Regions from separate parts of the Alkaliphilus flagellatus genome, predicted to be linked through region 1. Evidence: riboswitches for the same ligand, from Rfam matches in the RefSeq annotation. Region 1 holds a riboswitch; the other holds the start of a gene.
The links. A riboswitch is a leader RNA that binds a small molecule or an ion and turns the genes downstream of it on or off. The one in region 1 is predicted to bind cobalamin.
Positions count from the first base shown of each region.

Region 1 (4,443 bases):
ATTTTCTAGTATAATTGAATTTTGTCGAATCTTTCAAAAATCACCTCCTAATAATAGGTTAAATTAATAATATTCAAAAGATTTAGAATAATTACTTATATTATAATTTTATTTTTACTAAGATGCAAGTGATATATTTTTAACTAACTCGGAATTTTTTTTGAAATATTAACTAAATATTAACTAAAAATGAAAAACATTTAAATTTTTAAACAATTCAATTAACTATCTTTAAAAAGAGGATTTTGTTGTTAAATAAAGAATATAGAATATAGAATATAATATATTAGAAATCAATAATATTTATTTAATTGTATGCAGAGAAACTTAAAGTTAATTATAATAATAAATAGGGGAGGTAAAATAATGAAGTCTATGATTAGAATGAGGATGAGCACAGCAGATGCACACTATGGTGGAAATTTAGTAGATGGTGCGAAAATGCTTCAGCTTTTTGGTGATGTGGCAACAGAACTTCTTATTAGAAATGATGGGGACGAAGGACTCTTTGTAGGCTACGAAAGTGTAGAGTTTACAGCGCCTGTATATGCAGGAGATTATATAGAAGCAGTTGGTGAAATTACTAATGTTGGTAACTCATCTAGAAAGATGACATTTGAGGCTAGAAAAGTTATTGTTCCTAGACCAGACATTAGTGACTCTGCCTGTGATGTACTAGAAGAGGCTATAGTTGTTTGTAAAGCAGTAGGTACCTGCGTAGTACCTAAGGCTAAACAAAGAAAATAATACAAAGCAGACTGTAGGAAGGTTTTGTTTATTGCATTTGGGTTTAGAGAAAACATATCCTTAGTATGAATTTAAAGGGGGATTTAAATGGATAAATTAATTATTACAGCTGCTTTAACAGGGGCAGAAGTAACTAGAAAAAATCAACCTAACTTGCCATTAACACCAGATGAAATTGCAGAGGCGGCTTATCAGTGTTACTTAGCAGGAGCTTCTATAGTACATATTCATGCACGAGATAAAGAAGGTAATCCAACTCAATCATATGATGTATATAAGGAAATAAAAGAAAAGATAGAATCAAAATGTAATATTATTTTTCAGCCTTCTACAGGGGGGGCAGTTTGGCATGGGCCAGACGAAAGACTACAGCCTGTAGAATTAAAACCTGAAATGGCTACACTTAGTGCTGGTACATGTAACTTTGGTCCAGATGTTTTCATGAACTCACAGGAGTATATAGAAAAGTTTGCTATTAGAATGAAGGAACTAGGTGTAAAGCCTGAAATTGAAGTTTTTGAAAGAGGAATGATTGAAAACGCTAAAAGCCTTGTTAAAAAAGGGCTAGTAGATACACCATTACATTTTGATTTTGTACTTGGGGTTCCTGGAGCTTGTCCAGCTACAGCAGAAGACCTTATGTATATGGTAAAGTCTATTCCTGAAGGTTCTACTTGGACTGTGGCAGGTATAGGTAGACATGAGCTACCCCTAGCCACAATGGGGATTTTGCTAGGCGGTCATGTTAGGGTAGGCTTTGAAGATAATGTTTATTATGGAAGAGGACAGTTAGCAGAATCAAATGCTCAATTGGTGGAAAGAATAGTTAGAATAGCAAAGGAATTAGGTAGGGAAATTGCTACTCCTGATGAAGCTAGAGAAATATTAAAAATTTAGGCGGTGATAGTTTTGAAATTATTTATAGACAGTGCAAATATAGACGAGATTAGAGAAATAAGCAAATGGGGGATTCTATCAGGTGTTACTACAAATCCGTCCCTTATTGCAAAAGAAGGAAGAGATTTAAAACAGGTTATAGAGGAAATTACACAATTGGTGGACGGTCCTATTAGTGCAGAAGTTGTAGGTGAAACTGCAGAGGAAATGGTAAATGAAGCTGAAGATCTTATAAAAATTCATTCAAACGTAGTTATTAAAGTACCTATGACAGAGGAAGGGCTAAAAGCTGTAAGTAACTTTAGTAGTAGGGGAATAAAAACAAATGTGACTCTAGTTTTTTCAGCTACTCAAGCTTTATTAGCGGCTAGAGCAGGTGCTAGTTTTGTAAGTCCGTTTCTTGGACGATTGGATGATATCGGTTATGATGGGGTTCAATTAGTTGAAGAGATTGCTCACATTTTTGAGGTGCATAATATTAATACAGAAATAATTGCTGCAAGTACTCGCCATAATCTTCATGTAGTAGATGCAGCTAAGGCTGGATCCCATATAGCGACTATACCATATAATATATTAAAGCAAATGCTTAAGCATCCTTTAACAGATATAGGTATAGAGAAGTTTCTAGCCGATTGGGAAAAGACTAAAAGATAAATATTGTAGAAACTTTTGTTATATGATACCATATTAGGTGAAAAATGAATATTGAAAACTTTAGGTTCTTTTTGATTAATAGGGAAATCGGTGAAAATCCGATACAGCCCCCGCTACTGTAAGTGGAGACGAAATTAACTTTTGCCACTGGATTTTATCTGGGAAGGTGTTAAAAGTAGGATGAACCACAAGTCAGGAGACCTGCCTAATAGTTTATATGTAGTAACCTTCGGAGGGAAGGGTGACTTATATTTTGTCGACTGTTAATTTAAGTGTATATTTTAAAGTGTACATTTTGATAGACTTGGCAAAGGGTCCCTAACATAGAAGGTTGGGGACCTTTTTGTTTCTCCAACATATTTTCTGTGTTTCCCTCTTACTGATGTTATTAGGTTAGAAACTAATAAGCACTGAAGGCATAATACTAAATGCCTTTAAATAAAAGTGAGAGGTGATTTTATGAAAAACAAAAAAACAGTACTTTTATCCATCGCATTGCTTCTAGTAATAACTCCAGAAGTGGTACATGCAATGCACATTATGGAAGGCTTTTTACCTGCTAAGTGGGCGATTTTATGGTCCGCTGTTACTATTCCATTTTTTATAATTGGAATAAAAAAGGTAAGTACCATTTTAAAGGAGGATACCAATAAAAAGGTGCTATTAGGTTTAGCAGGAGGTTTTGTGTTTGTTTTATCCGCACTTAAAATACCATCGGTAACAGGCAGTTCGTCTCATCCTACTGGAGTAGGATTGGGAGCAATACTATTTGGACCCACTACTATGACTGTTATAGGAATAATTGTTTTACTATTTCAAGCATTACTACTTGCCCATGGTGGATTAACTACATTGGGAGCTAATGGATTTTCAATGGCAGTTGCAGGCCCCTTTGTATCCTACTTTATTTATAGGATACTTAAGAAAAAAAATGTAAATATGACCTTTACTGTATTTTTTGCTGCTTGTATTGGTAACTTAATTACTTATGTTGTTACGGCCTTCCAACTAGCATTGGCATTTCCCGATCCTATTTCGGGTTTCCTTGGTTCTTTAGGAAAATTTTTAACAGTATTTGCAGTTACACAAATTCCATTGGCTATAGTGGAAGGATTACTTACAAGTATTATTTATAATTTATTAGCAGAATACAACAAGGAAGGAGTCGTTAGCCTTGAAACAATTAAGTAAAAAGAATTTATTGCTTTTTTTATTAGCTATTGTTGTTATAGTAGCCCCACTAATTATTAATAGCGGTGCTGAGTTTGAAGGGGCAGACGGTGAGGGTGAAGAGTTAATTCAAGTCATTGCCCCAGACTATGAGCCTTGGTTTGAAAGTATATGGGAGCCACCGAGTGGAGAAGTTGAAAGCTTGTTATTCTCTGTTCAGGTAGCAATTGGAGCAGGAGTAATAGGCTATATTTTAGGCTCCATGAAGGAGAAGAAAAAACTTGCTCTTAATAGATAAGTATGCACATACAAACAAGTTAACAAATTTTAACCCTATGGCAAAGTTTATCTTTGCTATAGGGCCCTTGAATATTGCAGTGTTAATAAATAATTTGTATATAAACATATCTATATTTTTTATTATGGCATTTTTAACTACTTTTGTAGCAAATATCCCATTTAGTAAATATTTTAGAATATTAATTATACCTTTTGGATTTTTAGCTATAAGTATTATTACTATATTAATAGGTATATCTGATGTAGATATATTTATTTGGAGCATTAAGATTTGGAGCAAGTACATAGGGATTACATATCAATCTTTAGAAGATGTACTGCATATTATTATGAGGGTATTGGCAGCCATATCTTCAACATTTTTTTTAGGATTAACTACACCTTTAAACAATATTATTAAGGTACTTAAAAAAATTAAAATTCCAAACTTGTTAATAGAGTTACTAGTATTGATATACAGATTTATTTTTATTTTTCTAGAAGAAGCAAATGAAATATATACTATTCAGGAGATGAAGTTTGGATATATAGGTTTTAAAAATAGCTATAGATCTGTTTCATTACTTATTAAGCATTTATTTGTAAGGGTTTTAGTTAAGTATGAGAGCATGGTTATTGCCTTGGATAGTAAACTATACGATGGAGAATTTAAAATAGGTGATTAGATGATTA
Region 1 is NZ_JAHLQK010000003.1:303,779-308,221, forward strand. Features, by position in the region: gene kal (3-aminobutyryl-CoA ammonia lyase) at 367-747, shown strand; gene kce (3-keto-5-aminohexanoate cleavage enzyme) at 835-1,644, shown strand; gene fsa (fructose-6-phosphate aldolase) at 1,657-2,301, shown strand; cobalamin riboswitch at 2,347-2,524, shown strand; gene KQI88_RS08985 (energy-coupling factor ABC transporter permease) at 2,761-3,492, shown strand; gene KQI88_RS08990 (energy-coupling factor ABC transporter substrate-binding protein) at 3,476-3,769, shown strand; gene cbiQ (cobalt ECF transporter T component CbiQ) at 3,753-4,436, shown strand; gene KQI88_RS09000 (energy-coupling factor ABC transporter ATP-binding protein) at 4,437-4,443, shown strand, end outside.

Region 2 (4,443 bases), on a different contig from region 1:
TCCTATCATTGTTATAATACTGCCTTTTGTAATCTTTAAATTAATATCATCTAAGATTACCCTTTCATCGTAAAGAAATACTAAATCCTTTGTTTCAATACATTTTCCCATACAATAACCACCTATACTGTTCGTTTTGTTTTCCTAAGCAAGTAAATAAAAAAAGGCCCTCCTGCTAAAGCAGTAATAATACCAACAGGCACTTCAGTAGGTGCAATAATCGTTCTTGATAAAGTATCTGCAACAATTAAAAATATTCCTCCTACTAGTCCACTAGCAGGTATAAGAATACGATGATCCGGACCCATAAGTAAACGAACCATATGAGGCACAATAAGGCCTACAAAACCGATTATTCCGCTAACAGAAACTAAAAAAGCTGTTATTAATACACTGGTAATTAAAATTACTTTTTTAACCTTTTCTGTTTCAACTCCCATATTTTGTGCACTATCCTCACCTAATAACATAATATTTAAGTCCTTTGAAAAAATATATATTATGATACTACCCAATAAAACTGGTATTATAGCTATTTGTATATGATTCCATCCTCTTCCTGAAAAACTTCCCATTGTCCAGAAAATAATTGTACTTACATCTCTTGTTGAAATTGTCATTATAAACGACATTATAGCAGTAAAAAACTGCCCTGTAGCAATTCCTGCTAATAATAATGTAGTTACTGGTACTTTTCCCTTTATTCTAGCCATATTATATACAATTAATGTAGCTAGCAAAGCACCTGTAAATGCAAATATAGATACAATTCCTATACCAAAAAACATTTTATTTAACTTTAGCAAAATAGCTATAGAAGCTCCTAAAGCTGCTCCTGAAGAAGTACCCACTATAAAAGGATCAGCCATAGGATTCTTTAACATTCCTTGAAAAGCTACGCCTACAATTGATAACCCATATCCAACTAGAAAAGAAAGTAATACCCTTGGTAGTCGAATGTTTTGTATAATCGCAATATGAGATTTTTGTATATTTGAAACATCAATATAATCTCCTATTATAGGAATGGTTTTTAAAATGATTTTTATACTATCAATAATAGTTACATTAGCCACTCCAATAACTAAGGATATAGATATTGTTATCATCAATGTCATTAGTAGTAGTGGAAATATTTTTAAATAATTATGCTTTTCCATAGACAGTCTGCCTCCATATATATTCCCATTAAAATAGCTGGAATATATTATTAAAATACCTCTGGATGTATAGCCTTTGCGAATAGCTCTAAGGCCTCAATTATTCTAACACCTGGTCTTGATACTATATTAGGATCTAATAACTCTATTTTATCATTTTTAACGGCAGTAATAACATCATAACCTGGTCTAGATTTTATTATATTTTTTAATTCTTTCATTTGCTCAGGATTTAAAGTGAAGTTTTCAGCAGTATGAGCTGGTGCTATATAAATCTCAGGATCTTTTTCCACCATAGCTTCAACACTATATTGAGGATAAGCTCCATCCCCATCAGCTGCAATATTTTCTCCACCAGCTAAAGTGATTAACTCATTTATGAATGACCCTTCACCAGCTGTCATTAAAGGTTCGTCCCAAACTTGATAAAACACTCTTGCCTTCTTCTCATTCTTAACTTTATTAACAATATTATCTCTTTTTTCCTGCATTCCACTTACTATTTGTTCCGCTTTTTCTTCTACACCCATTACTTCACCTAATTGTAATATGTTATTAAAAATTTCATCGATTGTTTCAGGCGAATATAACATTACCGCTATTCCACTTGCCTTTATTTGTTCTATAGACTCAGGAAGGGCTTCGTTATATAGAAATACTACATCTGGATTTAACTCTAATATTTTCTCTACATTTATTGCAAAGGCATTACCTACCTTTTCTTTCTCTAGGGCTTCTATAGGATAATCACAAAAATCCGATACTCCTACAATTTTATCTTCTAATCCTAAAGCAAATAGAATTTCTGTTTGACTAGGCGCAATCGAAACGACTCTTTCTGGTTGCTTCTTTATTGTTACAGAATTTCCGAATCCATCTACAATATCCATAGGATAGGTTGTATTCTCTATATTGTTACCTACATCCCCCTGTGAATTCTCTTTTTGTTCTTTGGCACAACCAAATAGCAAGGTTGTCAATAGCATTAATACTACTAAAAATATAGTTGCTTTTGATTTTCTCATAAAAACATCCTCCTCTTATAGTTTCTTACTTACATTTTAAATATAAAAAAGCAGCAAAGCTGTCCAAACACCCTCATAACTACGCAAGTTGAATTCTTTCCCTTGCGACCCCTGTTTTTTATAATATAAAAAATCCCTCACCAAAGGGTAAGGGATTATAAACACACTAATATTTCACCTATCCCTCCGAAGGCTGCATGTGCTAAAACTTGGTAGGTCTCCTGACTCGTGAATCATTTTACTTCAGCACCTTCCCGGTCAATACCAGTGGTATATCGCTGTTTCATCATCACTTACAGTAGCGGGGGCTGTAATGGATTTTCACCATTTTCCCTTTTAAGCTCAATTGAGCACCGTCAATATTTAGATTGCCTTAATGATATCAAAAAAGAGGAATATTTTCAATTCTTTTTTATGCTATGCTTCTTTTGTTAATCTCATACCTTAAAGGAAAAGTACAGTCTATCAGTTTCTTTTTTTCGTACATTTTTCTCTGTTAATTCTTCTTCTATCCTAGAGCCTATTACAAAAATATTATGATCTTCTTTATATTGTCCAGATGTTTCTAAAATATATTCACCACTAGGTACGTGTTTTAACATAAGCCACAAATAATCTTTTCCGAACTCTTGGCAAATATGCTCATACTCTGTAATAAATTTTCCATCTATAAATTTACCAATTATATCTCTTTCGTTTTTCAGTTCTATATTAATATATTTTTTTAATATTATCCCTAATGGATATACTTTAGGTTCTACAAAACCTTTATTAAATAATGAACGATCTAAATTATATATGTCTGCAAGATATTCCATAGAACCTAATAAAATTCCACTATGACTTCCTTCCATTATAAATGTTTCTGCATTATCTATAGTTGCACTATTAACCGTTACCGTCCCATCCCCTTCTTTTGTTTTCAATGATCCTATAACATATGCTTTTTTATATTTAAATAATAATTCTGTATCTAGTAGCAAGACCTTATCTGTTTCCTTGTTAGTCCCAACAAAACAATATAGATTTTTAACTCGATTATTTAATGTATCTATATTTTTATTTAGCTCATTTAGTAAATAATTATTATAAAGTGTATATTCTCTTGGAATATAGTGGTAATCATTGTCGATTTTACAGCATAATATTTTCCCATAATCATCTGTAGGTATTAAATCTCGTAATCCTGGAAAATTCTCATGTAATTTTTCAATATTCTCTGTCCCCAAAGGTATATCTAGTATTTTAGTAAGTAACCAAATGTATCCTCTGCGTATAATGTCAAATAGTTCTTTCTCGGTATCTGTTTTCTTCATTAGTTTTCCAATACTCCACAAATGATAGGCTTCAATGTTTCCCTTATTAGGAGTTCCAAAGCACATTAAATTTCTAACATTATAGGAGTATTCTATACTTTGAATATAAGTACGAGCTACCACTCCACCCATACTATGACATAATAAATCAACTTTTTGATTAGGATGCTTTTCTTCTACCCGTAATACTAAAGGTTGTAAAAACTCCTTTACTATTTCCCTACAGCTTTTTCGCCAATCATAATAACAAACAAATAAATTCTCATTTAATTTATATCCTAATTTCTCTAATTCTTTTAAAAATGGTTTATAAAACCAACTTGCCACACCAAAGCCCCACTCAATTTGACATCCTAACATCTCTCCGCCAATAGATCCCATTAAACCAGGAATAAAAATAATTGGATTTAGTTTAGTAACTTCCATTGTCTTCCCCCTTCTTTTTTCATTATCTCAATTATATTTATCCGATAGATACCAATTCTATGACCCTAAATTGCAAAAAAATAAAAGTGGTATTATTCTACCACCTTTTCACATTCAACTTTTATTCCTTCAACATTTAGCAATTTTTCTTTAATATGCAGCCCACCACCGTAACCTACTAACTTTTTATTAGCCCCTATTACTCTATGACATGGAATAATAATAGGAATTCTATTTTTATTATTTGCTCCTCCAACAGCCCTTACGGCTTTAGGATTGTCAATACTATAGGCCAAATCTTTATATGTTATAGTTTGACCATAGGGTATATCTAATAATGCATTCCATACTTTTTTTTGAAAATCGGTCCCCACCATATAAAGTGGAATCGTAAATTCTGTTCTCTTACCCTCAAAATATTCGTATAACTGATTTATGTATATTGCATTTTCCTCTTTATCATACGAAAGTTGATACATAGGAAAATCTTTTTTTATACTTCTAATAAAATCCTCT
Region 2 is NZ_JAHLQK010000001.1:667,736-672,178, reverse strand. Features, by position in the region: gene KQI88_RS03040 (heme ABC transporter ATP-binding protein) at 1-111, opposite strand, end outside; gene KQI88_RS03035 (FecCD family ABC transporter permease) at 123-1,160, opposite strand; gene KQI88_RS03030 (ABC transporter substrate-binding protein) at 1,211-2,185, opposite strand; cobalamin riboswitch at 2,383-2,558, opposite strand; gene KQI88_RS03025 (lipase family alpha/beta hydrolase) at 2,623-3,927, opposite strand; gene KQI88_RS03020 (methylated-DNA--[protein]-cysteine S-methyltransferase) at 4,020-4,443, opposite strand, start outside.
Region 2: linked by a shared signal. The riboswitch ahead of KQI88_RS03030 (ABC transporter substrate-binding protein) and the one ahead of KQI88_RS08985 (energy-coupling factor ABC transporter permease) in region 1 are both predicted to bind cobalamin.